2 regions of the Nocardioides sp. AE5 genome follow, and region 2 is predicted to be linked to the other one. Evidence: riboswitches for the same ligand, from Rfam matches in the RefSeq annotation. Region 2 holds a riboswitch; the other holds the start of a gene.
The links. Region 2 has a riboswitch for cobalamin ahead of Q9R27_RS09560 (magnesium chelatase subunit D family protein). Riboswitches for the same ligand answer to the same signal wherever they lie in the genome.
Positions count from the first base shown of each region.

Region 1 (19,266 bases), on a different contig from region 2:
TCGACGTCGTCGGGCTGCTGCTGATCCTGCCCTTCACCCGCCCGCTGGCCCGCCGCGGCCTGACCGCGTTCGTCACCGCCCGGATGGTCACCTCGTTGCCGTTCGACGCGGAAAATGACGATCGCCCTCGACCTCCGGGCGATGGCCCGGTGGTCGAGGGCGAAGTCATTGATGAGTGAGGCTCAGACCTTCGTCTTCCGCTTCCCCTTGGCGCGGTGCAAGTGGGCGGGACCGATCTCCCCACCACGGAGCAGCTCGAGCCGCTCGGTGAGGATGTCCTCGAGCTCAGGGATGGAACGACGCTCGAGGAGCATGTCCCAGTGCGTGCGGGCCGGCTTCTCCGCCTTCTCCTCCGGGAGGATGCCGTCGACGTTCAACGCGACGGCACCGCACTTCGGGCACTCCCAGTTCGCCGGGATGTCCGCCTCGACGGACATCGGCACGGTGAACTCGTGTCCCTGCGGGCAGGCGTAACCAACCTGCTGGCGAGCTGCGAACTCGATCCCGCGCTCGTCCTCGAAGCTCTGGCCACCGAGCCGTGCTCCACGCAGTGTGCGCTCTGCCATCAGAGCCACCTCCATTGCTAGTTGTCGGCCAGTCCTTGGGCCACTGTCCTGGATGGGACGGGCCAGCCGCCCTCCCATGACGTGGACGACCCATGTCGGTCGTCACATCCCTCAACGGTAGTGGGTCGCGCAAGATTCCGGTAAGGAATCAGATGTGTCCGATCACACCCGGTCCTGCGGAGGGGCCTGGGTGACCAGCGCGGAGTCGGAGCGTACGCCGCTGCGCACCGGCAGCAGCAGGAGCAAGCCGGTGCCGATGACGAGCAGGATGCCCAGGATGCCCCAGTGTTGCGCGTCGTCGTTGTCGGCGACCCCGGTGATGGCCGCACCGAGCAGGATCGCGCTGGACCACGCCGCCGGCGCCATGAAGCTCACCGCGCGACCGGTGGTGGCGTAGAGCCCGAAGACCTCGCCCTCCTCGCCCTCGGGGATCAGCCGGGCCAGGAACGTGCGAGAGGCGGACTGCGCCGGGCCGACGAAGATGCACAGGATCAGGCCGAAGACCCAGAACATCGTGGTCCCGCCCTCGTGGAAGATGAAGACGCACGCACCGGCGACCATCATGCAGCTCAGGGAGAGGACGATCACCCGCTTGGGTCCCAGCTTGTCGTCGAGGGCCCCGAAGGCGATGGTGGCGATGCCGGCGACCACGTTGGCGGCCACGCCGAAGATGATCACGTCTCCCTCGGAGAAGCCGAACGTCCCGGCCGCGAGCACCCCACCGAAGGTGAAGACGCCGGCGAGTCCGTCCCGGAAAACCGCCGAAGCCAGCAGGAAATAGGCGGTGTTGCGGTCCTCGTTCCACAGCCCGCGGATCGTCGCGAAGAGCTGGCGGTAGGACTCGATGACGCCGACCTTGGGCCCCTTGGCGCCGCGATTGAGCTTGTTGTCACGCAAGGTCAGGAAGAGTGGCAGCGAGAAGAGCAACGTCCACCCGGCGCAGATCAGCATGGTGACCCGGACGTCGAGGGCGTCCTTGTCGGTGATGCCGAAGAGGCCGACCTCGGGGTTGATCAGCCCGAAGTAGACGATCAGCAGCAGCACGATCCCGCCGATGTAGCCCAGTCCCCAGCCCAGGCCGGAGACGCGGCCGACCGTGCTGGGCGTGGAGATCTCGTTGAGCATCGCGTTGTAGTTGACCGAGGCGAACTCGAAGAAGATGTTGCCGGCCGCCAGCAGCACCAGGCCGAGCCACAGGTAGTCCGGGGACGGCTTGACGAAGAACATGCCGACGGCGGAGAGGACCACCAGGCCGGTGTTCACCATCAGCCAGAACGTACGCCGTCCCGACCGGTCCGAGCGCTGGCCGGTGATCGGCGCACAGACCGCGATCAGCACGCCCGCGGTGGCCAGGGCCCAGCCGAGCTTGCTGCTGGCGCCGGGGCCGAACGAGTCCGAGGTGATGTAGACACTGAAGACGAAGGTCGTGATCACCGCGTTGAACGCGGCCGAACCCCAGTCCCACAGCCCCCATGCATAGACGGGCCAGCCGAAGCGGGTCCGCTCCCGGGGCGAGGCGTCGCCTGCCGTGTGCCCAGTTCCTCCAGTCATGCCGGTTCCTCCCAGAGCCCGCGTGCGATGAGCACGTCCTTGAGTACGTCGGTCCGATCGGTCATCAGGGCATCGACACCCAGGTCGATGAGGTCGTTCATCTCCACCGGGTCATCGATGGTCCACACGTGCACGTGCACGCCCTGGGAGTGAGCCTTGCGAACCAGCCACCGGCTCGTCACGCGGATCCCGTGGCGACGGTGGGGGATCTGCAGGGCGCTCACGTCTGCGGTCAGCTGCCTGGCGAGTGCGCCGCTGGGGGAGAGGACCCAGATCGCCACCTCGGCCGGGTGCGCGGACGTGGCGACCTTGCCGGCGGTGAGGCGGCGGAACGCGCGCAGGCTGCTCCGGGAGAACGAGCCGACCAGGACCCGGTCCGCGACCTCGCGCTCGGCGATGAAGTCGGCCAGCGGACGCACCGCGGCAGGTGACTTGATGTCGATGTTGAACCGCGCATCGGGGAACGCGTCGAAGAGGGCGGCCAGCGTGGGCACCCGCTCCCGGCCACCGATGAGCGCACGTTGCACCTCGGCGTATGGCAGGGAGGCGATCGCGCCGCTCCGGTCGGTGACCCGGTCCAGGACGGTGTCGTGGAACGCCAGCAGTACGCCGTCGCTGGTGACGTGGACGTCGGTCTCCAGGTAGCGGTAGCCCAGGGAGACGGCGTGGGCGAAGGCGACGACGGTGTTCTCCAGGCCCTCGATCGCGGGATGGTCGGCACCACCGCGGTGGGCGAACGGGGTCACCACACCCATGTCGTCGAGGTAGCGGAAACCGGTGCGCCGTCTGGTCACACCCTCATTCAACACGTCCATGCCCCGATCATGGGGCAGGAACCGCCGCGCGACATCCGTCCGGATACTCAGGTATCGCCCGGGTCGGAGGAGTAACCTCGTTGCATGGAGGAATCGTTGAACTGTCCCCGGTGCGGCACCGAGATGCTCGCCCAGCGTCGTGGCCGCGCCACCGTGAACCAGTGCCCCGACGGGCATGGCGTCTTCCTCTCCCGGGCCGACCTCGGTGAGTTCATCGACGCCGAGAACGCCTGGCACACCAGCGGGAGCAGCCACCACACGGCCCCGTTGCCGCGGATCACGGCCGACATGACCTCTCCGCCGCCCTCGACCCCGCGGGACCCGGCCTGGGTGGCCACTCTCTTCAACTGACCACCCCTTCAGACCCACGAACGCTCAATGATTGATGCGCGAAAGCTCAATCGTTGACGTCACCACCGCAACGATTGAGCTTTCGAGGCGCAACGAGTGAGCGTTCGTGGCCTCAGATGTCGCGGAAGGTCTCGATGGAGGCGCCCAGCGTGTTCAGCCGTTCGGCGAGGTCTTCGTAGCCACGGTGGATCACGTACGTCGAACGCAGCACCGAGGTGCCCTTCGAGGCGAGCATGGCCAGCAGGATGACCACCGCCGGGCGCAGTGCCGGCGGGCAGACGATCTCCGTGCCCGACCACCGGGTCGGCCCCTCGACGAGCACCCGGTGCGGGTCGAGCAGCTTCACCTGGGCGCCGAGCTTGGTCAGCTCGGTCAGGTAGATCGCACGGTTCTCGTAGACCCAGTCGTGCAGCAGGGTCTGCCCCTCCGCGACGGCTGCGATGACGGCGAAGAACGGCAGGTTGTCGATGTTGAGGCCGGGGAAGGGCATCGGGTGGATCTTGTCGTGCGGTGCACGCAGGGTGGACTGGAGCGTGGTGATGTCGACCAGCCGGGTGTGCCCGTTCTCGGCGACGTACTCGGGGGAGAGGGTGTAGTTGAAGCCCATCTCCTCCAGGGTGGCCAATTCGATCTCCATGAACTCGATCGGCACCCGCCGGATGGTGATCTCGGAGTTGGTCACGATCGCGGCGGCCAGCAGCGACATCGCCTCGATCGGGTCCTCGCTGGGTGCGTAGTCGACGTCGACGTCGATCTCCTCCGCGCCGGTCACGGTGAGCGTCGTGGTGCCGATGCCGTCGATGCGTACGCCGAGGCGCTGCAGGAAGAAGCAGAGGTCCTGGACCATGTAGTTCGATGAGGCGTTGCGGATCACCGTGGTGCCGGGGTGCAGCGCCGCGGCCATCAGTGCGTTCTCGGTGACGGTGTCGCCGCGCTCGGTGAGCACGATGGCGCGGGTCGGCTCCACGGTGCGGTCGACTGTGGCGTGGTAACTGCCCTCGGTCGCCTTCACGTCCAGGCCGAAGGGGCGCAGCGCCACCATGTGCGGTTGCACGGTGCGATCACCCAGGTTGCATCCGCCCGCATAGGGCAGGTCGAAGGTCTCCTCGCGGTGCAGCAACGGGCCGAGGAACATGATGATGGACCGGGTACGCCGTGCTGCCTCCTCGTCGATGGAGGCGAGGTCCAGCTGGGCGGGCGGGATGATCTCCAGGTCGTTGGTGTCGTTGAGCCAGCGGGTCTGCACGCCGAGGCTGTCGAGCACCTCGAGCAGGCGGTTGACCTCCTCGATGCGCGCCACCTTGCGCAGCGTCGTACGTCCCTTGTTGAGCAGGGAGGCGCAGAGCAGGGCGACGCCGGCGTTCTTGGATGACTTCACGTCGATCGTGCCCGAGAGCGTCGTCGGGCCGGTGACCCGCAGGTGGGTCGGTCCGCCGGCGCCGAGCGCCACGATCTCGGAGTCGAGGGCCGAGCCGATCCGGGCCAGCATCTCCAGGGAGAGGTTCTGGTGGCCACGCTCGATCCGGTTGACCGCGGACTGGCTGGTGTTGAGCAGGTCGGCCAACTGCTGCTGGGTGAGGCCGCGGTGCTTGCGGGCGTCACGGATGAGGTTGCCGATGCGGCCGAGGTAGTCCTGAGTCATGACCGAGAATGTATCTCAGATATGAGATACGCCCAAGGGGGCGCGCTGTCTGCAAGGATCATCCCATGCACGCAGCCACCATCCACGCCGCCGGGGACATCCGGTGGAGCGACGTCCCTGATCCGACAATCGACGCGGCCCACCAGGCGATCGTGAAGGTGGTCGCCGGCTGTATCTGCGGCTCCGACCTGTGGCCCTATCGCGGGGAGAACCCCATCGTGGCAGGGAACACGATCGGCCACGAGTGCGTCGGGGTGGTGGAGGAAGTCGGAGCCGAGGTCCGTTCCTTCCGTGCCGGAGACCTGGTGATCGTGCCGTTCTGCCACAGCGACAACACCTGCCCGCACTGCCGCTACGGCGTCACCTCGGCATGCGTGAACCTCGGCTTCACCACCAGCGGACAGGGGGAACACGCGCTGGTCCAGCAGGCCGAGGGGAGCCTGGTCCGGGTCGAGGCGGACCCCGATCCTGCCCTGCTCCCGTCGCTGCTGGCCCTCTCTGACGTGATGCCCACCGGCTGGCACGCCGCGGTTGCTGCCGGCGTACGCCCCGGGGGCACCGCCGTCGTGGTGGGTGACGGAGCGGTCGGCCTCTGCGCCGTGCTGGCTGCGTCCCGGATGGGCGCCGAGCGGGTGATCGTGATGTCGCGCCACGCCTCGCGCCAGGCGATCGCACGCGACTTCGGCGCCACCGACGTGGTAGCCGAGCGGGGCAAGGAGGGTGCTGCCCGCATCCTCGACCTCACCGATGGCGTGGGCGCCGATGCGGTGCTGGAATGTGTCGGCACCGACCAGGCCATGAAGACCGCGCTCAAGGTGTGCCGTCCGGGCGGCGGCGTGGGGTTCGTCGGAGTGCCGCACGGGGTGGAACTGCCGGTCTCGAAGATGTTCCAGCGCAACATCGGCCTCCGCGGCGGCATGGCGCCGGTCCGCGCCTACATTCCGGACCTGCTCGCCTCCGTGGTGGCCGGCGAGATCAACCCGGGCCGTGTCTTCGACCGGGTGCTGCCGATGTCCGAGGTGGCCGAGGGCTACCGCGCGATGGATGAGCGACGTGCAGTGAAGGTGATGTTGCAGCCATGACCAGGGCAAAGCTGGCCGGATGTGCCCTGGCCATCGTGATGCTGGTGGGCGGCTTCGTGGTCTGGGGCCAGGCACTGGGGTACGCCGGGGAGGGGCCGTTCACCGACAGCACGGCGTGGACCTATCTCGGCGCCATCGTGGCCGGCCTCGGGCTGGCCCTCTTGCTGGCCATCTTCGGCAACCGGGACGGGCGTCGCTGACCGAAATGGCACGGACCCCGCCACCCCCGTTGCCGGGGGAGCGGGGTCCAGTCGGGCTGGGGTCAGCCGCGGGCCTTGCGGATGGCGGCCTGGTCCTTCTTGGAGGCAGCCACGTAGGTCTTGAAGCCACTGCCGGCCTTGAACGCCGGGACGTTGGTCTTCTTGATCTTGATGGTCTCACCGGTCTGCGGGTTGCGCGCCTCGCGGGCAGCACGCTCACGCTTCTCGAAGGTTCCGAAACCGGGGATCTGCACGCGGTCGCCCTCGGCGACGGCGTCGCTGATGCTGTTGATCACTGCGGTCAGGGCTGCTTCGGCGTCCTTGCGAGTGCCGCCGGTCTGCTCGGCGATCGCGTCCACCAGTTCACGCTTGTTCAATTTCTCCACCATTTCTGGTCAGGGATGTGTGCGTACGGCTCGAAACTAGGCGGAAACATCGGCGCTGGCGGGCGCGACACGCCCAGAAGTCCCGGGATGCTGTAGCCTTTGGGATCGAAAGGGAGTAGTCCCCAACAGATGTGCCGACACACTGGCCCCCGGGCCCGGCACATCAGGCCAGTTCCACTGGCGGACGAGACTTTCGACCAGTTCCACGACCCAACCAACGGACGTGCCTGGTCGAAGGGACGTCCACGACACCTCGTCTCCTCGGCCGGGCCAAGGAGAAACCACCAGCCATGTACGCATTCCTGCTCAGCACCGCGGTCATCTTCGTCGCGGAGCTCGGTGACAAGAGCCAGTTGATGGCGATGACCTTCGCCACCCGCTATCGGGCCCGCGACGTCATCCTCGCGATCACCGCGGCCACCGCGATCGTCCACCTGGCCTCGGTCGGGATCGGCGTCGCCATCGGCGCCTCGTTCTCCGACTACCAGGGCACGATCTCCATCGTGGCTGGCATCGCGTTCCTCGGGTTCGCTGCCTGGACCCTGCGCGGCGACGAGCTGACCGACGAGGAAGCCCAGAAGGCGAAGAACAGCTCGGGAGCGGCGCTGCTCGCCGTCGGTGGCGCCTTCTTCCTGGCCGAGCTCGGCGACAAGACGATGCTCGCCACCATCACCCTGGCCACCCAGGAGGGATGGTTCGGCGTCTGGATCGGCAGCACGGTCGGCATGGTCGCCGCCGACGCACTCGCCATCGCTGCCGGCGTACTGCTGGGGCGCCAGCTGCCCGAGAAGGTCATCAAGTACGGCGCAGCCGCCGCCTTCGTGGTCTTCGGTGCGCTGCTGATCGCCGAGGGCGCCGGGTGGCTTTGAGGCCTGCGCTCGGCGGTGGCAGGATAGGCCCGTGAGCGACGGCGTCCTGCGACCCTCCCGCCTGGCAGATCTGAGCAGGCTGCGGAGGATCCGCGACCGGATCGACCGGGAGTATCACCAGCCGCTCGACCTCAGTGCGCTGGCTGCCGGCGAGCACATGTCGTCGGGGCACCTGAGCCGTCAGTTCCGCCTCGCTTTCGGAGAGACGCCGTACGCGTATCTGATGACACGTCGGATCGAGCGGGCGATGGCCCTGCTGCGGGCAGGCGAGATGAGCGTCACCGAAGTCTGCTTCGCGGTCGGATTCTCCTCACTGGGCACCTTCAGCACCCGCTTCACCGAACTGGTGGGGATCCCACCGAGTGCTTATCGACGCCAGCCGAACGCGGCGGCACAGGAAATGGTTCCGTGCGTCGCACGGAAGGTCACCCGACCGGTCAGGAATCAAGAAGCGGCCCCGGCTCCGGAGGACTAGCGTCTGTGCCATGACTCTGAAGATCAACGCCAGCTTCCTGCCGCACACCGACCCGGACGCCTCGCTCGCGTTCTATCGCGACATCCTCGGGTTCGAGATCCGCAACGACGTCGGCTACGAGGGTATGCGGTGGATCACCGTGGGCCCCGCCGACCAGCCCGACACCAACATCCTGCTCCACCCGCCCACGGCCACACCGGGCCTGACCGAGGACGAGCAGCGGACCCTGCTCGAACTTGTCGCCAAGGGCACCTACTTCGGCATCAACCTCTCCACCGGGGACGTGGACGCGACCTTCGCCCGGCTTGAGGCGAGCGGTGCCGAGGTGGTCCAGGAGCCGATGGACCAGCCGTACGGCGCCCGCGACTGCGCCTTTCGTGACCCAGCCGGCAACGAGTTGCGGGTCCAGGAGATTCGCTGACCGGCCCGGTGCGCCGCACCCGCTAGATTTCGGCCATACCCGCCACCCACTGCTCGACGGAGAGTTGATGACACCGCGCCCAGCCCAGATCCATGTCGCCGACTCGCACGACCTGATCCGGGTCGAGGGCGCCCGGGAGAACAACCTCAAGGACGTCAGCCTGGAGCTGCCCAAGCGCCGCCTCTCGGTCTTCACCGGCGTCTCTGGCTCGGGGAAGAGTTCGCTGGTCTTCGCGACCATCGCCGCGGAGTCGCAGCGGATGATCAATGAGACCTATTCGACGTTCGTGCAGGGGTTCATGCCCACCATGGCCCGGCCCGAGGTGGACCGGCTCGAGGGACTCACGACCGCGATCATCGTGGACCAGGAACGGCTCGGCGCGAATCCGCGCTCGACGGTGGGCACGGTGACCGACGCCAACGCGATGTTGCGGATGCTGTTCAGCCGCCTCGGCGACCCCCAGATCGGTCCTCCGAGTGCCTTCGCGTTCAACGTCCCGTCGGTCTCGGCCGCTGGAGCGATCACGGTCGGTTCCGGGGACAAGGCGATGGCACAGAAGGTGAGCTTCAACAAGCTCGGCGGGATGTGTCCGCGCTGCGAGGGCAAGGGCTCGGTCAGCGACTTTGACCTGGCCGCCCTCTTCGACGAGGAGAAGTCCCTCAACGAGGGTGCGATCATCGTCCCCGGCTATTCGATGGACGGCTGGTACGGCCGGATCTTCCGGGGCAGTGGCTTCTTCGACCCCGACAAGCCGATCAAGAAGTACAACAAGCGCGAGATGCACTCGCTGCTCCACAAGGAGCCGACCAAGGTCAAGGTCGACGGGATCAACGTCACCTATGAGGGCCTGATCCCGAAGATCCAGAAGTCGATGCTCTCCAAGGACGTCGAGGCGATGCAGTCCCACATCCGCGCCTTCGTGGAGCGTGCCGTGGTCTTCACCACCTGCCCCGACTGCGAGGGCACTCGGCTGGCGCCGGAGGCACGGTCGTCGAAGATCAACGGGATCAGCATTGCGGACGCCTGCCAGATGCAGATCAGCGACTTGGCCCAGTGGGTCCGGGCCCTGGACGAGCCGTCAGTGGCACCGCTCCTCAAGGGCTTGCAGCACCTGCTCGACTCGTTCATCGGGATCGGCCTCGGCTATCTCTCCCTGGACCGCCCCTCCGGCACCCTGTCCGGGGGAGAGGCGCAACGGACCAAGATGATCCGCCACCTCGGCTCGTCGCTGACCGATGTCACTTACGTGTTCGACGAGCCCACGATCGGCCTGCACCCGCACGACATCGACAAGATGAACACGTTGCTGCTCCAGTTGCGCGACAAGGGAAACACCGTCCTGGTCGTCGAGCACAAGCCCGAGGCCATCGCGATCGCCGACCACGTCGTCGACCTGGGCCCCCTGGCCGGGACCGGCGGGGGAGAGGTGGTCTACCAGGGTGACCTTGCCGGACTGCGTGACAGCGGGACGCTGACCGGGCGCCACCTGGACTACCGGGCCCGGGTCAAGGACGAGGTCCGTACGCCGACTGGGACGCTCGAGGTCAGGGGAGCTGCGACGCACAACCTGCGCGACGTCGACGTCGACATCCCGCTCGGCGTCCTCACCGTGGTCACCGGCGTCGCAGGTTCGGGCAAGAGTTCCTTGATCCACGGTTCGGTCGCAACCCGCGAGGGCGTCGTCTCGATCGACCAGGGCGCGATCAAGGGATCGCGGCGCAGCAACCCTGCGACGTACACGGGCTTGCTGGAGCCGATCCGCAAGGCCTTCGCCAAGGCGAACGGCGTGAAGCCTGCCCTCTTCAGCGCCAACTCCGAGGGCGCCTGCCCCACCTGCAAGGGCGCCGGGGTCGTCTACACCGAACTCGGTTTCATGGACACCGTCTCCACCCCGTGTGAGGACTGCGGCGGCAAGCGGTTCCAGCCTGCCGTGCTGGAATACCAACTGGGTGGGCGTGACATCAGCGAGGTGCTCGCGATGCCCGTCGCCGAGGCGCTGGAGTTCTTCGCCGACGGGGACGCGAAGATCCCGGCAGCGCACAAGATCCTCGCCCGGCTCGACGACGTGGGGCTGGGCTACGTCAGCCTGGGGCAGCCACTGACCACCCTGTCCGGCGGCGAGCGGCAACGGATCAAGCTCGCGACCCACATGGGGGAGAAGGGCGGGATCTACGTCCTGGACGAGCCGACCACGGGGCTCCACCTAGCGGATGTGGAGAACCTGCTCGGGCTCCTGGACCGGCTGGTCAACGCAGGCAAGACGGTGATCGTGATCGAGCACCACCAGGCCGTGATGGCCCACGCGGACTGGATCATCGACCTCGGTCCGGGCGCGGGGCACGACGGCGGGCTGGTGGTCTTCGAAGGCACCCCGGCCGACCTGGTGGCAACACCGAAGACGCTCACCGGCGAGCACCTGGCGGCGTACGTCGGCGGCTGAGGTCGCCCCGCCGGGGAAGTGACCTACGATTCAGCCATGCCAACGGATCAAGTTGACCGGATGCGCCCAGCCCAGCGTTGGCTCCTCATCCTCATCGCACCACTCACGGCCCTTGGCGCAGGTCTCGGGTGGGGCCTCGCCAAGTCCGACCTGACCGGGCGCGCCGAGGACGCTGGCGTGTCCGTCGATGCGGTGTCCGAGCAGGTCACGGCCGGCTCGCTCGCCCTGGCCTGCGCGCTGGGCCTGATCGTCTTCGCCGTGGTGCTGTCGGCCTTCAACCTGTTGCGGGCACCCGGCACCGGCGGGCAGAAGGCTGCCAAGGTCGTAGCGATGGTGGCCGGATTCGTGCTGATCGCCGCCGCCGTCGCCATCGCCGTCTTCGTCTACCCGGAATTCCAGGAGCTGGTGACCAGCCCACGCTGACCGCCCGGACCACGGCGGCCGAGTGGCATCATTCGATGAGCGCCTGGCTGGGTCTGGGCGAACCGCTGGGCGATCGTCACACCGAAGGAGACTCCGGCATGGACCAATCCGGGTCCGAGTTCCTCGGCCACGGCGGCTCCGCGCGCCCGGAGCGAATCGAACCCGGCGTTCCGAGCGAAGGCGAAACCTTCCTCGATGGTGGCGAACGTCTGGCCGTCGAACAGGTCCGGTGCATGCACCGTGTGTCCGGCGCTGCGCAGATCGTCGGCGAACACCTGCATGCCATCAGTCAGGCCCTGGATGTGGTGGTACAGCAGCACGTCGGCCATGCCAGCGGCTCCTTCGACTCGTGAGCGGATGTGGAGCGTTCACAACGATACGCGCACGAACTAGCGCATCGCCGATAAGGGACATTATGTCAGATGGTGAGGGATCGGGAGGCCGGAGCGCACTGGCGGCCATCCCCCATGAAGCATCACGTTCGGACCATTCGGCGCTCGACGCCTACCGGTTCCACCTTCGACGACCCGTCGAACACAAACCCTTGTCGCTCATAGAACGCGATCGCTCGTTCGTTGCCATCCAGCACCCACAGGTACGCCGCCGCTGGGCCGATCGCCTTCTCGAGCAAGGCGTGACCAAAGCCTTGGCCGTACACCTCGGCTCGTACGTAGAGCGCCCACACTTCCACGTCAGGAAGTCCTGGCTCCGGGTCATCCCGCCCTGGCCCCGCGCTGACGAAGCCGAGCAGGCGACCGCCAGCAGCTGCCTCGACCACGTGCGTCCGATCCGCGGAGCGATCGAGGATCTCCCGCCATCGCGCAACACGTTGCGCACGATCCGCGCGTCGATTGCGCAGGATCGCTTCGTCGATGAGGTGGCCGTAGGCCTCCTCCCATACGTCGAGGTGCAGGTCGGTCAGGGCGTCGGCATCCGACGGTTCACTCGGTCGCAGTAGCTCACTCGTCATGACCCACGCTCATGTGCGCCTCCTCAGCGTCCGAAAAGGCGGAAACTCCAACTCTCCAGCCTCTTCCCTGCGTAGTGCGCGTCCCAGCGGGACGACCCTTCCCAACAGTTGGGCCCTCTCCTCAAGTGTCGTTGCCTCGTCGCGCATTCCAGGGTTGTCGGGCGATGCCCAAGCGAGGTCCAGGCGCAGTCCGACCGACTCCCCCAGTCGCTCCAGTTGGGCAACGGTCGGCTGGCGCTTCCCCTTCAGGTAATCATCGATCAGCGAACGCGAGACCCCCGAACGGCGCGACAGCGACGCCTTGGTCTCCCCCGTCCGGTCCAGGATCTCCGCCACCGCTGTCGCCGCATTCATGCCGCCATGCTATGTACTGGATATCGTACAGTCAATGCCTATCGCTACGCTTCCCGATGCTGCGGGCGCAAGCGACGCCCGCTCCGGCAGCGAGAGGGAGTTCGCATGGGAGTGAACCTGGCGGCCGTGCTCTACCCGGACGCCGATCCCGACCTCGCACCCGAAGACGTCGTACGACGCCTCTTCCCGCGCATGCGCCTGGAACGCACCGACCGCGGGAGCCTCATCAGCCACGGCTTCCCCGAGCGTGGCGAGATCGCTGTCGGGCACATCACCCAGGGCCTGATCATCACCACGCGGGATGCGGCACTCTTCCGCCCGACTGACCTGCACGCGCGCTACGCCAAACTGGGCGAGACGCGGATCCTGCTCACCCAGCAGACGGCGCACGACATGTTCGCCTTCGCCCGCTGGTCCGAAGGTGCACTCGTCCGCGCCCTCAGCGTCAATCCGGTCGGCAAGGTGTGGCAGTCGATCGGCGATCCCGACCCGTTCGAGGCACCGTTCTGGTCAGGAGAGCACCCGGTGGACACGGACTATCCGTTGCCCTTCCACCCGCTGGAGATGGCCGAAGCCGCCGTTCAGGAGTTCCTCGGAACGCAGTTCGAGGCAAGCCCGACGCCGCAGACCGTGGCCCCGGAGAGCATCGTCCTCGATCGTTTCGCGCGCTCGGCCTGACCGCGATGCCGCTTGGAGACGACCCGGCGTAGCATCGCCGTTCTAGTTGCGCGCCCCGAGGGAGACCCGGATCCGCCGCAGGTCCTCCATCAATGATCCGATCAGGATCCAGTTCATGCCCGAGGGGGCCTTGAACATCAGGGGTGCCGTCAGGGCAGGCGCGGTCTCGGCAAACTCCATGTAGCGAGCGCCCAGCGCCAGGCGCAACTCACGGCGGGTGTCGTGCGCGGCCCGGCGCAGTTCCTCCGAGATCCCCTGCACCGCCGGCTCGGTGCTCACGTCATCGTCGTACTGCTCGACGTACGCCCGGGTCATCCCGAGCACCTGGGTGACGATCGGGCGCAGGTTCTCCGCACTCTCCCGCATCGCGGCGAGGTCCTCGCGGTGGTGGCGCCCACGCGGGTTCAGCGCCAGCGAATCCTCGGCCTCATCCAGCGCTTCGTTGGCGGCGTCGCGCAGTTCGTAGAGACGGCGCGCAGCCACCATCAACTCCCGGAGCTCACGCAACGTGTGCTTGGCGGTGAGCGCACCCGCCAACCGTTCCAGTGACGCGGCGATCTCCTCCCCCAGCGCGTCCATCGCCCGCCGCGCCGGATCCAGGGCCACCGGCGGCACCAGCACCAGGTGTACGACGATCCCGATCGCCGCCCCGAGGAACGTCTCCAGCACCCGATAGCTCGCATAACCCGGCGTACTGGCACCCATCGACAAGACCAGCAGCGCGCTGATCGCGACCTGGTTGGCCGAGCCGACCGTCATCCGCAACGCCCATGCCAGCGCCAGGGCGGCAGCGACGGCCAGGATCACCACCCATGACTCCTCGCCGAGTGCCAGGCCCAGCGCCGCAGCGAGCATCACCCCGGCAATGACGCCGACACTGCGCTCGATCCCCTTCGTCAGAGACTGGTTGAGGCTCGGCTGGACCACGAGCATGGCGGCAATCGCGGCGAAGACGGGAGGCGGTCCGTCCGGGACCAGCCATCCCGCGACCACCCAGGCCAGGATCGTGGCCACGGCCGTCTTCACCATCTGCAGCAGCGCGGGACGCTCGGTCGCGCGGAAGGCGGAGGTGTATCGCATGCGACCAGCCTAGGCGCGCTGGCCCGCTCAGCCCGGCTGCTCCGGGCCGACGACCACGAAATGCTCGACCACCGGGAAGGGCTCATAGAAGTGGTGCAACAACGCACGCCATTCGTCGTACGCCGCGGAGCCGCGGAAACCTTCGGTGTGGTCGGCCAGGGTCTCCCACTCGACCAGGAGCAGGTAACGGTTCGGGGTCTCCACGCAGCGCCGCAGCGCCACCGAGCGGCATCCCTTCATGCCGGTGATGATCCGGCGGGCCTCAGCGAAGGCGCGCTCGAATTCGTCTTCCCGGCCCGGCACGACGGGCAGGAGCGCATGTTCCAGGATCATGGCCCCATCCTGCCGGGTAGCCTCGACCGCGTGAGCACCCTGGATGATCGGCTGGCCCGCGCGCTGCTCAACGCCTCCGCAACGGTCGCCACGGCGGAGTCGTGCACCGCGGGGATGGTCGCGTCGCGGTTGGCGGACCGGCCCGGGTCGTCGGCGTACCTCGTCGGCGGTTTCGTCACCTATGCCAATGAGGCGAAGACGAGCCAGGTCGGGGTGAGCGCTGACCTTCTCGCGCGGGTGGGTGCGGTGAGTGAGGAGGTCGCGCGTGCGATGGCGGCCGGGGCGCGCGCACGCCTAGACACGACGTACGGCGTCTCCACGACCGGTGTGGCCGGTCCGGGAGGCGGCACACCAGAGAAGCCCGTCGGCCTGGTCCACATCGCCGTGGCGAGCGCCTCCACCACGTGGCACCGGCGACTGGAGTTGCCCGGCGACCGCGACGCCGTACGCCGTGGGGCCACCGAGCAGGCGCTGGAGTTGCTGCTCGAGGCCGTCACCGCTGGTACCGCCTGAGGCTTCGACTACCGTGGCCCGGTGCAATGTGGCCACTTCGAGGCGGGCAGGTGCCGCTCGTGCGCCCTGATGGGGACGCCGTACGACGCGCAACTGGCCGAGAAGCAGCGACAGGTGGCAGCGACCTTGCCGACCGGTCTTGCCTGGCTGCCACCCGTGGCGAGCCGTGAGTCCGGCTTCCGCAACAAGGCGAAACTGGTCGCCGCCGGCACCCGCGGCGCACCGGTGCTCGGCATCCTGGACCGCGACCAGCACGGGATCGACCTGACCAACTGTGGCCTCTACGAGCCCGGCCTCGCGGAGGCCGTGCGCACCATGCCGCGACTCGTCGCCGAGCTCGGCCTGACGCCGTACGACGTGCCGCGACGCACCGGGGAGCTCAAGCACGTCCTGCTCACCCATTCCCCCGACGACGAGCTGATGCTCCGCTTCGTGCTCCGCTCCCCCGGGCAACTGCGGCGGATCCGCGACGGGCTCGCGCTGCTGCGCGAGGAGCTGTCCGGCCTGCGCGTCGTCAGCGCCAACCTGCAGCCCGAGCACAAGGCGATCATCGAGGGCGACGAGGAGCACGTGCTCACTCCGGAAGATTCCCTGCCGATGCGGGTCAACGACGTGACCCTGCACCTGCGCACCCGCAGCTTCTTCCAGACCAACACGGCCGTCGCCGCGGCGCTCTATGCGCAGGCGCGTGCGTGGATCGCCGATCTCCGGCCGAGCGAGGTGTGGGACCTCTACTGCGGCGTGGGCGGCTTCGCGCTGCATGCGCTGGGCCACGGTGCCGACCGCGTGGTCGGTGTGGAGTCATCGGCCGAGGCCGTGGCCAGCGCCAGGCTCAGTGGCGCAGCGCTTGCCCGGGGCCACCACGAGTGGCACGCCGGCGATGCGACCCGGATGCTCGACGACCCGGTGCTGACCGGGCGCAGCGGTCCCGACCTGGTCGTGGTGAACCCACCGCGGCGCGGCATCGGGGCGGCCTTGTGCGCACGGTTGGACGAGCACGGACCGCGCCATGTCCTCTACTCTAGTTGCAACGTGACCACGCTCGCCGCGGATCTTGCGGCCATGCCACGGCTGCGCCCGATCGCGGCGCGGCTCTTCGACATGTTCCCGCAGACCGGCCACCACGAGGTCATGGTGCTCCTCGAACGGGATCCCCCGGCGCAGGCCTGAAATCCGGTCCACCACAAGATGTGGGTAGTTACATCGATGGAATTCATGTATATAGTGGCGACCGCAGCTGGTCCGGCTCCTCAGCCAGAGGAGTCGTCGCAAGAGGGAATCCGGTGAGAGACCGGAACTGCCCCGCAGCGGTGAGTGGGAACGAACTCCGTCAACAGCACTGGGCGAACAGCCTGGGAAGCGACGGACAGTAGGAATCTCGACAGCACGAACGCCGAGAGAACGCCCGCGAGTCCGAAGACCTGCCAGTGCCCCGTCATCGACGACGGGGGTCCGCGACCTCGAGGGAAGGTCAGGGGATCGACAGCGGCGCGTTGGCGTCGGCGCCCCCTCCTCTCCTCGCACGACGCGGGCAGCGTCATCACACGAGGATTCACGAGGGGTGAACCGATGACGATCAAGGTCATCAAGCGAGACGGATCCAGGGTCGACTACGACGGCTACGAGATCGCGCGTTCCATCGAGGAGGCCGCTGCCGGCCTCGACGACCAGGTCGCCAGGGCGACCCAGCTCCGCTCGGAGCTGGAGATCACGCTCTTCGACGGCATCACCAGCGAGCAACTCGACCAGGCCGTCGTCCAGGTCGCGCTGCAGAACGTCAAGGACGACCCGGCCTACGACACCATCGCGTCGCGGCTGCTGGTGAAGAGCTTCTACAAGGCGATCTTCGGCGAGGGCGTGACCCGCGACGAGGTCTACGCCTTCCACGCCGAGGCGTTCGTCGCCTTCATCGTCCGCGGCGTCGAACTCGGCCTGCTCGACACGCGCCTGCGCGACCTCTTCGACCTGGAGCGGCTCGGCGCCGCACTGGACCCCGGGCGCGACGACCTGCTGCGCTACATCGGTGTGCAGACCATGCGCACCCGCTACATGATCAACTCCCCCGACGGCCGCCCGATGGAGATGCCGCAGTTCTTCTGGATGCGGGTCGCGATGGGGCTGGCCTTGAACGAGGAGGACCCGAACGCGGCAGCGCTGCGCTTCTACGACAAGATGTCGCGCCTGGAGTACCTCGCCGCAGGCTCCACCCTGGTCAACGCCGGTACGTCGTACAGCCAGCTCTCCAACTGCTTCGTGATGCAGATGGAGGACGAGATCGAGCACATCGCCAAGTCGGTGCGCGACGTGATGTGGCTGACCAAGGGCACCGGCGGCATCGGCCTCTCGGTCACCAAGCTGCGCGCCGAGGGTTCACCAATCAAGTCCAACAACACCACCTCGACCGGGCCGATCCCGTTCATGCACACCATCGATTCGACGCTGCGCGCGGTCAGCCGCGGCGGCAAGAAGTTCGGCGCGCTCTGCTTCTACATGGAGAACTGGCACCTGGACTTCCCGGCCTTCCTGGACCTGCGGCAGAACTCCGGTGACCCCTACCGGCGTACCCGGACCGCCAACACCGCGGTGTGGATCTCGGACGAATTCATGAAGCGGGTCGACGCCGACCAGCCGTGGTACCTCTTCGACCCGGCCGAAGTGCCCGACCTGGTCGAACTCACCGGCGCTGCCTTCTCCCAGCGGTACGCCGAGTACGCCGCGCAGGCCGAGGCAGGCCAGCTGCGGCACAAGAAGATCGGCGCCCGGGAGCAGTTCAAGGCGATCCTCACCTCGCTGCAGTCCACCTCGCACCCGTGGTTGACGTGGAAGGACACGATCAACACCCGGGCGTTGAACCACAACACCGGGACCATCCACCTGTCCAACCTGTGCACCGAGATCTGCCTGCCGCAGGACCGGGACAACGTCTCGGTCTGCAACCTGGCCTCGATCAACCTCTCCACCCATGTCACCGGCCGCCGGCAGGGTGCCCGCATCGACTGGGACCGGCTGGCCGCGTCCGCCCGGCTCGCAGTGCGCCAGCTCGACAACCTGATCGACATCACCATCTCCTCGGTCCCTGAATCCGAGCGCTCCAACGAGCTGAACCGGGCACTGGGGCTGGGGGTGATGGGCTTCACCGACATCGTGGAGCGCTTCGGCTACTCCTACGCAACGCCCGAGGCCTACGACCTGATCGACCAGGTCATGGAGTTCGTCTCGTGGCACGCCATCGATGCCTCGGCCGACCTGGCCCGCGAGCGGGGCGCCTATCCCAACTTCGAGGGATCGCGGTGGAGCCAGGGCATGGTGCCGATCGACTCCCTGGACCTGCTCGAGGCGGACCGGGGCACCCCGGTCGAGGTGGACCGGACCACCCGGCTGGACTGGGACGCACTGCGCACCAAGGTGGCCGGTGGGATCCGCAACTCGACGCTGCTGGCGATCGCGCCCACCGCCTCGATCGGCCTCGTCGCCGGCACCACGCCCGGTCTCGACCCGCAGTTCAGCCAGATGTTCAGCCGGTCCACCAGCGCGGGCAAGTTCCTGGAGCTCAACCGCAACCTGGTCGACGACCTCAAGGCGCTGGGCCTGTGGGACACCGTGCGCGAGGACCTGCTCCGCCACCAGGGCGACCTGTCCAAGGTGGCCGACGAGCACGACATCCCCGCCGAACTGGTGGAGATCTACCGCACCTCGTTCCAGCTGGACGGGCGCGCCTTCCTCCAGGTCGCCGCACGTGCCCAGAAGTGGATCGACCAGGCGATCAGCCGCAACATCTACCTGGCAGATCGCAGCGTGAACAACATGGTCGACCTGTACGCCGATGCGTGGCGGATGGGCGTGAAGACCACCTATTACCTGCACATGATGCCGCGGCACACCGCGGAGCAGAGCACGGTCAAGGTGAACAAGGCCGCAGCGTTGGGTTCCGGTGGGGCTCGCCGCGGCTTCGGTGCGGCGAAGCCCGCTGCCCGTGGTTTCGGTGCCGCCCAGCCGGCTGCGGTCAAGGAGGCCCCGGCACCCGTCGTACCGCCGGAAGGTGCCACCGAGCTCGACGTGGTCGGGGACGTGCAATGTCCCATCGACCCGCAGGAGCGACTGCAGTGCGAGTCGTGCC
Region 1 is NZ_JAUZVI010000013.1:2,289-21,554, reverse strand. It holds gene Q9R27_RS16430 (FxsA family protein) at 1-179, shown strand, start outside; gene Q9R27_RS16425 (RNA polymerase-binding protein RbpA) at 183-566, opposite strand; gene Q9R27_RS16420 (MFS transporter) at 729-2,117, opposite strand; gene Q9R27_RS16415 (glycerophosphodiester phosphodiesterase) at 2,114-2,932, opposite strand; gene Q9R27_RS16410 (zf-TFIIB domain-containing protein) at 3,017-3,283, shown strand; gene Q9R27_RS16405 (UDP-N-acetylglucosamine 1-carboxyvinyltransferase) at 3,396-4,925, opposite strand; gene Q9R27_RS16400 (zinc-binding dehydrogenase) at 4,991-6,007, shown strand; gene Q9R27_RS16395 (hypothetical protein) at 6,004-6,207, shown strand; gene Q9R27_RS16390 (HU family DNA-binding protein) at 6,270-6,584, opposite strand; gene Q9R27_RS16385 (TMEM165/GDT1 family protein) at 6,884-7,462, shown strand; gene Q9R27_RS16380 (helix-turn-helix transcriptional regulator) at 7,494-7,937, shown strand; gene Q9R27_RS16375 (VOC family protein) at 7,948-8,358, shown strand; gene Q9R27_RS16370 (excinuclease ABC subunit UvrA) at 8,426-10,798, shown strand; gene Q9R27_RS16365 (hypothetical protein) at 10,835-11,221, shown strand; gene Q9R27_RS16360 (hypothetical protein) at 11,257-11,574, shown strand; gene Q9R27_RS16355 (GNAT family N-acetyltransferase) at 11,697-12,191, opposite strand; gene Q9R27_RS16350 (helix-turn-helix domain-containing protein) at 12,201-12,545, opposite strand; gene Q9R27_RS16345 (DUF6928 family protein) at 12,651-13,223, shown strand; gene Q9R27_RS16340 (FUSC family protein) at 13,266-14,303, opposite strand; gene Q9R27_RS16335 (antibiotic biosynthesis monooxygenase) at 14,331-14,636, opposite strand; gene Q9R27_RS16330 (nicotinamide-nucleotide amidohydrolase family protein) at 14,667-15,149, shown strand; gene Q9R27_RS16325 (methyltransferase domain-containing protein) at 15,171-16,319, shown strand; cobalamin riboswitch at 16,371-16,593, shown strand; gene Q9R27_RS16320 (ribonucleoside-diphosphate reductase subunit alpha) at 16,719-19,266, shown strand, end outside.
Region 1: it holds a riboswitch for cobalamin, as region 2 does, so the genes downstream of both, Q9R27_RS16320 (ribonucleoside-diphosphate reductase subunit alpha) here and Q9R27_RS09560 (magnesium chelatase subunit D family protein) in region 2, are expected to answer to the same signal.

Region 2 (9,975 bases):
GTCCGTCCCGGAGGGCGGTGATCACCTCGGGCTCGGCCAGGACGTAGCCGGCCCGCACCCCGGGGATCGCCCACAGCTTGGTGAGGCTGCGGACCACGACCAGGCCCGGCACCGGGGCACCGGCCAGCGACTCGCGCTGTCCGCCGACCCCGTCCATGAACGCCTCGTCCACGACCACCAGGCGGCCGGGGCGGACCAGGGCGCGGATCGTGGCGGCGCGGTGGAGCACCCCGGTCGGGTTGGTCGGGTTGCCGACGACGACCAGGTCGGCCTCCTCGGGCACGGTGCCGGGATCGAGCGCGAAGTCATCCTCGGCACGGCACAGGACGTGGCGCGGCGTGTGGCCGGCATTGGCCAGGGCGACATCGGGTTCGGTGAACTGGGGGTGGACCACCACCGGGTGGCGCCAGTCGCGGAGCCGGGCGATCAGGGTGAACGCCTCGGCGGCGCCGGCGGTGGCGAGCACGTCCGCGGTGGCGCGGCCGTGGTGGCGGGCCAGTGCTGCCTCGGCCGCGGTGGCGTCGGGATAGTGGTGGGTCTCGGTGAGGCTGGCGTGCAGCGCATCGCTGAGCCAGTCGGGTCGTTGCCCCTCGAAGACGTTGACCGCGAAGTCGACCAGCCCCTCGCCGGCCTCGACGTCGCCGTGGTGGCGCAGGGGGTCGGTCGCGTCGAACGCAGGCAGGTCGCCGGTTGATGTGTCGGTTGCCGTCACCTGGTGACTGTGGACGACACCGTCATCACGCAGCGGACCGTGCTCCCGTGCCGCGTCGGCGAATCGTTGCGCCAACTGGGAGTGCCCGGCCCAGTGCACGTGCAGGTAGGAGGCATGCAGCGATGGCCCGGCGAAGCCGACCTCGACCCCGTCGGCGCCCCAGGCCGCCACCTCGCCGCGACCGGGGGAGACCGTGGTGCGGTGGAACTCGTGGGTGTTCACCACCTCGCCCGGCCTGGTCAGCAGGGTCTCGGTGGCCGAGGAGACGGACCGGTAGGAGAGGGTCAGCCGTGGACTCATCCGGGCCGAGGTGGGCAGCACCCCGGCCATCGGGGCGCCGTCGATGTCACGGCACAGGTAGAGCAGGCCGGCACACTCCGCGACCGTCGGTACGCCGTCCAGAACGGCGGTGCGGATGGCGTGGCGCAGCGGGGCGTTGGCGCTCAATCCGGCAGCATGCACCTCGGGGAACCCGCCCCCCAGGTAGATGCCGCTGGTGCCGGGCGGCAGGCCCGCATCGTGCAGCGGGTCGAAGGTGACCACGTCGCAGCCTGCGGCACGGAGCAACTCCTCGGTCTCGGCATAGCGGAAGGTGAAGGCGCGGCCGCCGGCCATCGCGATCACCGGGACAGGCCCGGGCGTGGCCTGTGCCGGGGAGGGCAGTGCGTACGCCGGGTCCCACGGTTCCGCGTCCAGTGCAGGGGCCTGCCGGGCCAGGGCCAGCACCTGGTCCAGGTCGATCCGTTCCGCGACCCGTTCGGCCAGCCGGTCCAGGGAGGCGGCTGCCTCGTCGCGCTCCTGGGCGGGGACCAGGCCGAGGTGCCGCGACGGGGCCACGATGCCGTCGTCGCGGTGCAGCACACCCAGCACGGGCAGCTTGATCGCACGGCGTACCTCGTCGGCATGCCGCTGTGAGCCGGCCTTGTTCAGGATCACCCCGACGATGTCGACGGAGTCGTCGAAGTCGGCCATTCCCTGCACCACCGCCCCGATCGAGCGGGAGGCGTGCGAGATGTCCACGACCAGGACCACCGGGGTCCGGGTCACCCGCGCCACGTGGGCGGTGGAGGCGAAGCCGTCGCCGCCGATCTGGCCGTCGTGGAGGCCCATCACCCCCTCGACCACCGCCAGGTCTGCACCGCGCGCACCGTGCAGCAGCAGGGGTGCCAGCAGGTCCTCGCCGACCAGATGGGGGTCCAGGTTGCGACCGGGGCGACCGGTGGCCAGGGCGTGGTAGCCGGGGTCGATGTAGTCCGGCCCCACCTTGTGGCCGCTGACCGCCAGTCCGGTGCGGGCCAGCGCCGCCATCAGGCCGGTGGCGATGGTGGTCTTGCCGTGCCCGGAGGCGGGCGCGGCAACCACCAGTCGCGGCAGCGTGGTCACGGATGCACCACGCCCTACCATTCGATGCCCCGCTGGCCCTTCTGGCCGCGATCCATCTGGTGCTTGATCTTGGTCATCTCGGTGACCAGGTCGGCGGCATCGATCAGCTTCGGGTCGGCCCGGCGGCCGGTGACCATCACGAACTGGCGTCCGGGCCGGTTCACGAAGGTCTCCACCACGTCGTCGATGTCGACCCAGCCCCACTGGATCGGATAGGTGAACTCGTCGAGGACGTAGAGGTCGTGCCGCTCCTCTGCGATCCGTTGCTTCACCTCGGCCCAACCCTCGGCAGCGTCGCGGGCATGGTCCTCGGTGCTGCCCTCCTTGCGCTTCCACGACCAGCCGGCGCCCATCTTGTGCCACTCCACGGGACCGCCCTCACCGGTCTCCTCGTGCAGTTGGCCGAGCCGCTCGAAGACGGTCTGCTCGCCGATCCGCCACTTGGCCGACTTCACGAACTGGAAGATGCCGATGTTCCAGCCCTGGTTCCAGGCACGCATCGCCATCCCGAAGGCGGCCGTCGACTTGCCCTTCCCGTCGCCGGTGTTGACCATCAGCAGCGGTTGATTGCGGCGCTGGGCCGTGGTCAGTCCGTCGTCGGGGACGTTCTCGGGGACTCCCTTGGGCATCAGGCTGCTCCTTCCGTACGGCGGCCGGTGCCCTCCGGGCCGCGACCGAGCGATCCGTGGACGGCGCCGGTCAGGGCCGAGGCGCTGACGTCGCCGAGGGCGACGTACTCGGCACGGAGTTCGTCGGCCAGGTTCCTGGCCAGCCCCATCCGGAAGCGGCCGGTCTCGCAGTCGATCACCAGCGCCGCGGTGCCCTGGGCGGCGAGGTGGGCGGCGACCTGCCGCGACCGGGCCACGGCATCGGGGCCGTACGTCGCCCTGCCGTCGGTGACCACCACCAGCAGCGGCCGCCGTCGCGGATCACGGATCCGCTCCAGTCGCAGCGCCTCGCTCGCGGTGAGCAGCCCCTCGGCCAGCGGGGTCCGTCCGCCGGCCGGGAGGTCGTCGAGGCGCGCGGCGGCGATCTCCACCGAGCCGGTCGGTGGCAGGGCGAGGTCTGCGGAGTCCCCGCGGAAGGTGACCAGGCCGACCTTGTCGCGGCGCTGGTAGGCATCGAGCAGCAGGGAGAGGATCGCGGTCTTCACCTGTTCCATCCGCTTGCGGGCTGCCATCGATCCAGAGGCGTCGACGCAGAAGAGGATCAGGTTGGATTCGTGGCCCTCCTTGGTGGCCACCCGCAGGTCGGTGCCGCGGAACGCCAGGGGCCCTGCACTGCGACCGCGGAGCGCCTGGTGGGGTGCGGCGGCCCGGATGGTCTCGATCAGGTGGATCGAGCCCCCCTGGCCGGCGAGCGGGCTCCGTGCGCCGATCCGCCGCCCGGACTCGGTGATCGCCCGGCTGCGTCGCCCGGCCTCGCCGCTGCCGGTGCCGGAGACGGTGAAGAGCCGGGGGCGGTAGGGCTGGTCGGCGCGGACCACCTCGCCGGGGGCGTCCGGGTGAGCGCCCGCCCCGGCGACCGGGTCGTCGGGTTCGTCGGTCGTCCCGGATGCCTGGTCGCCACGGTCCGGGCCACCGTCCTGGGCACCGCTGTCTGGTGCTCCGTGGTCCGACGCGTTGGCCGGGTCGGTGCCCTCCGCGGAGTCGGTGGACGAGGCGTTCTCGTCGGGCTGGTCCGGTGACTCCGGCGCGTCGTCCGGGCCGGGCCCGTCCGGCTCCGGCGGCAGGTCGTCCTCGCCGAGCAGCGCATCCAGCAGGTCCTCGTCGATCCCGGGGGCGTCGAACGGGTTGCGGCGGCGCCGGTGCGGCAACGCGAGGCGAGCAGCAACGCGGATGTCGTCGCGACCCACCGACGTACGACCGTGCCAGGCAGCGTGCGCGACCGCGGTCCGGGCAGTGACGATGTCGGCCCGCATCCCGTCGACGTCGAAGGCGGCGCAGATCTCGGCGATCTTCAGCAACGCGGCGTCACCGAGCACGACCTGCTCGACGAGTTCCTGTGCGGCCAGGATCCGCTCGGTCAACTCGGACTCGGCCCCGGCGTACGACGCGGCGAAGCCAGCCGGGTCGTTCTCGAAGGCGATCCGGCGCCGGACCACCTCGACCCGGAGCTCCGGGTCGCGCGGGGCCGCGACCTCGACGGTCAGCCCGAACCGGTCCAGCAACTGGGGTCGCAGTTCACCCTCTTCGGGGTTCATCGTGCCGACCAGCACGAACCGGGCCGGGTGCTCCACCGAGACCCCGTCGCGCTCGACGGTGGAGCGGCCCATCGCGGCTGCGTCCAGGAGCAGGTCGACAAGGTGGTCGTGGAGCAGGTTCACCTCGTCGACGTAGAGGATCCCCCGGTGTGCGCGGGCGAGCAGTCCGGGCTCATATTCGGCGACCCCGGCCGAGAGTGCCTTCTCCAGGTGGAGCGAGCCGAGGACCCGGTCCTCGGTGGCCCCGACCGGCAACTCGACGAGCCGCACCGGGCGGGCCTCGACCGCGGCGTCTGCGGGGATCGGACCGTCCGGGGTGGTCGGCTCGGGGGAGCGGGGGTCGATCGAGAAGCGGTCACCGGCATAGACGTCGATCGGCGGCAGCACCGAGGCCAGGGCGCGGACCATGGTGGACTTGGCGGTGCCCTTCTCGCCCCGGACCAGGACCCCGCCGACGGCTGGCGAGATGGTGGTCAGGACCAGGGCCAGGGCCATGTCGTCGGAGCCGACGACGGCGCTGAACGGAAAATGGTCGGGTCGTGCGTGTGGCATCGGGGGCTCCCGCTCTCATCAGCCAGCGAATGGGTGGTCAGCGCGAGGCCGGTCTTCGGACTTCTGCTGCCTCCACAAGCGTGGCGGCCGCAGTCACCGCAGCGGGCCCTGTGCCGGAATCTCACCGGCTTCCCAGATTCTCCCCGCAGCCACATGGACGTTGGGGCACCTCGTGCTGGCCACACCGTAGCCCGTGACGTGCACCGCCCTGCGCCGGGGCCGGGATCCCTCAGGCCAGCCGCCGGATCCACCGCTCGACCTCGGCCCGGCTGCGCAGGCGCACGACGACCATGTCCGGTCGGGCGGCCGCGGTGGCAGGCACCTCTTCGCGGTACTTGTCCCGGGTGCTGATCGACCAGCGCACCACGTGGCCGGGGTCGGTGAAGAATTTCCACAGCGGACCCTCGCGGTTGCCGTTCCACAGTTCCTCGCGCCGAATCCGGCGCCGCACCGTGCGGCGTACGACGCGGCCCAGCGTGAGCCCGAACGGCAGGTCCAGCCAGACCATCAGGTCGGCCGCCTCGGCCAGCACCGGCCGGGCACTGGTGTATTGCCACTCGGTGACCCACGCCGGTTGCGTGACCAGCGTGGCGACGTCCTGGTCGAACTCGGGCCGTGGTGTCCACCCCGGTCCGTGGAAGAGGCCGTCGATCTCGGTGTGCGGCAGCTCCAGCGCGGCACCGATCCGGCTCGCCAGGGTGGTCTTGCCGCTGCCGCTCACCCCGGCCACCAGCACCCGCCGGGGCCGGCGTGGCAGGGGATCGTCGGCGCCGAGCACCCGTGGAGGATAGCGGGCCAGGCCGCGTTTACCAGCACGTCCTAGATTGGTCCGGTGTCCGCCAGCACCGTTCTCGACCTGGCCGACGTCTCCTTCATCCGTGGCGGACGCCTGCTCCTCGAGGACGTGAGCTGGCGGGTCGCTCGAGGAGAGCACTGGGCACTGATCGGCCCCAACGGCGCCGGCAGGAGCACGCTGCTCAACCTGTGCGCCGCCGTCACCTTCCCCAGTCGCGGCGCGGTCAGTGTGCTCGGCTCCGTGCTGGGCCGGGTCGACCTGCGCGAGTTGCGTCGTTCGATCGGTTTCGTGAACCCGCGCCACCAGATCGCCTCCAACCTCACCGTGGAGCAGGTGGTGCTGACCTGCTGATGAAGGCGACCGGGATCGACACTCCCGAACCGCGCTGGCTGACCATGTCGCAGGGCGAGCGGGGACGTGCGCTGATCGCCCGTGCCCTGATGCCGGACCTGCCGCTGTTGCTCCTCGACGAACCGAGCACCGGCCTGGACGTGGCGGCGCGCGAGCAGATGATCCGCACCGTTGCCATCCTGCCCGATGTCATCGAAGGCCCGACCACGGTCACGGTGACCCACCACTTCGAGGAACTGCTGCCGACCACGACGCATGCGGCGCTGGTCCGCGCCGGACGCCTGCTCGCCGCGGGGCCGGTCGACGACGTGCTCAGCTCGGAACTGGTCACCGAGGCCTTCGACCACCCGATCGAGGTGGGCCGCCGAGGTGGACGCTGGTACGCCGTTGCCCGCTGAGGCGCTACCCTCGGGCGCCATGTCCCCCCACCAGTCCGTCACCGTGATCGGCATCGGCGCCGACGGCTGGGAAGGGCTCCCGGTCAGGCTGCGGACCCGCGTGCTGGAGGCAGGGGTGGTGCTCGGCGGGGCCCGCCACCTGGCCCTGTTGCCGCCCGCCGACCAGGCGCGCGTGCCGTGGCCCAGGCCGTTGCGGGAACGGTTGCCGGTGCTGCTGGCCGAGTACGCCGATCGCTCGGTCGTCGCGCTCGCCTCGGGAGACCCGATGCTCTCCGGGATCGGCACCACCCTGGTCGGCCTGCTCGGGGCGGAGGCGGTCGACGTACACCCGGCGGTCTCCTCGGTCGCCCTGGCCCGGGCCCGGATGGGATGGTCGGCGGAGTCGACGTACGTCGTGTCCCTGGTCGGGCGCCCACTGGAACGGGTGCTGGCCGCGCTGGCCCCGGGCCGCCGGCTGCTGGTGCTCTCCGCCGACGAGACCACGCCGGGAGCCCTGGCCGGACTGCTCACCGCCGCCGGGCACGGCGAGGCGCGGATGAGTGTCCTGGGTGATCTGGGTGCTGAGGAGGAGAGCCGGATCGATGCACTGGCCCGGGAGTGGTCCCAGATCGCGGCAGTGCCACGGTTGAACCTGGTCGCGCTCGCGATGCCGGAGGCGCGGGAGGCCGCGGCCGGTGGGACGCAGTACGGATCCTGGGTCGCAGGCCTGCCCGACGACGCGTTCGAACACGACGGGCAACTCACCAAGCGTGACCTGCGGGCCAGCGCCCTGGCCCGACTCGCCCCGATGCCGGGCCAGTTGCTCTGGGACGTCGGTGCCGGCGCCGGATCGATCGGCATCGAATGGATGCGAGCGCATCCCACCTGCCGCACCATCGCGGTCGAGGCCCACCCCGAGCGCGCTGCGCGGGTCACCCGGAATGCCCACGCCCTCGGCGTACCGGACCTGGTCGTCGTCGAGGGACGCTCGCCCGAAGCGCTGGACGGGCTGGAACGCCCCGACGCGATCTTCATCGGCGGTGGAGCCCGGGGCGACGGCCTGCTCGAGAAGTGCCAGGAGGCGCTGCGGCCGGGGGGACGGCTGGTGGTGCACGGCGTCACCCTCGAGACCGAGGCGCTGCTGGCGACGGCGTACGCCGCTCACGGTGGAGAACTGACCCGGATCGGCGTCGAGACCGCTGCGCCGATCGGAGGGCTCACCGGCTGGACGCCCGCGCGTGCGGTGACCCAGTGGGCCTGGACCAAGGAAGCAGGGAAATGACCGTCCACTTCATCGGTGCCGGGCCCGGCGCCGCCGACCTGATCACGCTGCGTGCGGCACGGATGCTCTCCTCGGCCGACGTGGTGCTCTACCCGGGCACCTACATCGACGCCGAGGTGCTCTCGCACTGCCGCGCCGACACCGCACTGGTGGACACCCAGCAGCTCGACCTGGACCAGATCCTGCAGGTGCTCGTCACCGCCCACCAGGTGGGGCACACCGTGGTCCGGCTGACCTCGGGCGACCCGTCGCTCTACTCCGCCCTGGCCGAGCAGGCGCGGCGCCTCGACGAGGCCGGCGTGCCGTGGGACGTCACCCCCGGAGTCCCGGCGTACGCCGCCGCAGCGGCCGCCCTGGGCAAGGAACTGACCGTGCCGGAGCTCGCCCAGTCGGTGGTGCTGACCCGAGCCCAGGCCCGCTCCACCGTGATGCCGGCAGGAGAGACGCTGGCGAACTTCGCGGCCACCGGCGCCACCCTGGTGCTGCACCTGGCGATCACTCGGGCCCGGGAGATCGCCGCCGAGCTCGCCGGACATTATGGCGCCGACTGCCCAGCTGCGGTGGTCTCCCGGGTCAGCCAGCCCACCGAACTGGTGCTGCGCGGCACGCTCGCCGACATCGCCAACCAGGTGGAGGCCGCGGACTTGCGGCAGGCGGCGCTGATCATGGTCGGCCCCGCACTGGACCCGGCCCGGGTGGCGGAGTCGTACCTCTACGACCCGGCCCGCGACCGGTCACTCAAGCGCTGAGCGGACTGCTCCCGATGGGAGTGGTGCGGACGGACATGCAGTTCGACGCCTCGCACGCGGGTCTCCCGATCACGGCGCTGGACGCGTCGCTGATCTGCATGTCCGTCGGCAGAGGCTCACTCCACGAACCGCGGCGTCCAGACCCTCCCTGCGGACGTGACGCGGGTGCTCGACGCACCGACCAGCACCAGGCACTTCATGTCGATCGTGGCCGGGTCGAGGGCGCCCAGCGTGGTCACGACCAGTGACTCCTCAGCTCGCCCGATGTCTCGCCCGATCACGACGACGGTCTCCGGGGAGCGGTGCTCCAGGAGCACCTTCTGCGCCTGCGCCACCTGGTCGACGCGGGAACGCGAGGCGGGGTTGTAGATCCCCAGCACCAGGTCGGCCTCGGCGACAGCGCGCAGTCGGCGCTCGATCACCGGCCACGGCTTGAGCCGGTCCGAGAGGCTCATCACCGCGAAGTCGGCCCCGATCGGCGCGCCGGCGCGGGCCGCCACGGCCTGGATCGCACTCACCCCGGGCAGCACCCGGACCGGCACCTGGGCGTACGCTGGATCCTCGGCGGCCTCGAAGACGGCGGAGGCCATCCCGAAGACACCGGCATCCCCGCCGGAGACCACGGCCACCCGTTCCCCGCGCAGCGCCAGGTCGAGGGCGAACCTGGCCCGGTCCACCTCGACGGTGTTGCCCGACGCGTGCCGCTGCAGTCCGGACCGCTGCGGGACCCGGTTGACATAGGGGGCATAGCCGACCACATGGTTGACCTGTGCCAGGGCGGTGGATGCCTCGGGAGTGAGCCACTCCTCGGGGCCAGGACCGAGCCCGACGACGAGGACCTCCGCGGCTCCCTCCGCAACCCGGGAACGGGCCTCGGTCGCCGGAGCCCGGCGCCCGCCGGGGTCGGCGGCCAGTGAGTCGCCCGGGACCACGATCAGCGAGAAGTACGGCACCGTCGCCGGGTCGACCTCGGTGACCCGCATCCATCGCTCGGCGGGCATCGAGGCGCGCTCGATGTACCACGCATGCTCCAGCCTGCCCGCCTGGGCGAGCGCGTCCACCACGCCGGGGAAGCGACGTCCGAGCTTCATGATGATCGCGCCGTCGGTGTCGGCCAGGCGACGCGCCAGCTCCGGGACCGGAAGGGTGCCGGGCAGCACGGTGAGCACGTCGGTCTGCCGCACCAGTGGCGTGGCGACCACCGCGGTAGCGGCCGCGAAGGCCGGGACGCCCGGGACCACCTCGGTGACGAAGTCAGGGGAGAGCCGATCGTGCAGATACATGAACGAGCCGTAGAAGAGCGGGTCGCCCTCGGCCAGCACCACGACGGTGCGTCCCGCCTCCAGGTGGGCGCGGAGCCTGTCCGCGCATTCCTCGTAGAAGGCCGCCATCGCGCCGGCGTACCCCCCCGGATGGTCGGTGCTGCCGGTGGTGACCGGATAACGCAACTCCTCCTCGATCACGCCGTCCGGGATCAGGTCGGCCGCGATCCGGCGCGCGTTCGACTCCTTGCCGACGCCTGCGTGATAGGCGATCACGTCGGCGGTGGCGATCAGCCGGGCGGCCTTGC
Region 2 is NZ_JAUZVI010000005.1:120,010-129,984, reverse strand. It holds gene Q9R27_RS09570 (cobyrinate a,c-diamide synthase) at 1-2,116, opposite strand, end outside; gene cobO (cob(I)yrinic acid a,c-diamide adenosyltransferase) at 2,110-2,724, opposite strand; gene Q9R27_RS09560 (magnesium chelatase subunit D family protein) at 2,724-4,850, opposite strand; cobalamin riboswitch at 4,879-5,038, opposite strand; gene Q9R27_RS09555 (AAA family ATPase) at 5,080-5,628, opposite strand; gene Q9R27_RS09550 (ATP-binding cassette domain-containing protein) at 5,683-5,997, shown strand; gene Q9R27_RS09545 (ATP-binding cassette domain-containing protein) at 5,997-6,395, shown strand; gene cbiE (precorrin-6y C5,15-methyltransferase (decarboxylating) subunit CbiE) at 6,415-7,656, shown strand; gene cobM (precorrin-4 C(11)-methyltransferase) at 7,653-8,405, shown strand; gene Q9R27_RS09530 (precorrin-2 C(20)-methyltransferase) at 8,522-9,975, opposite strand, start outside.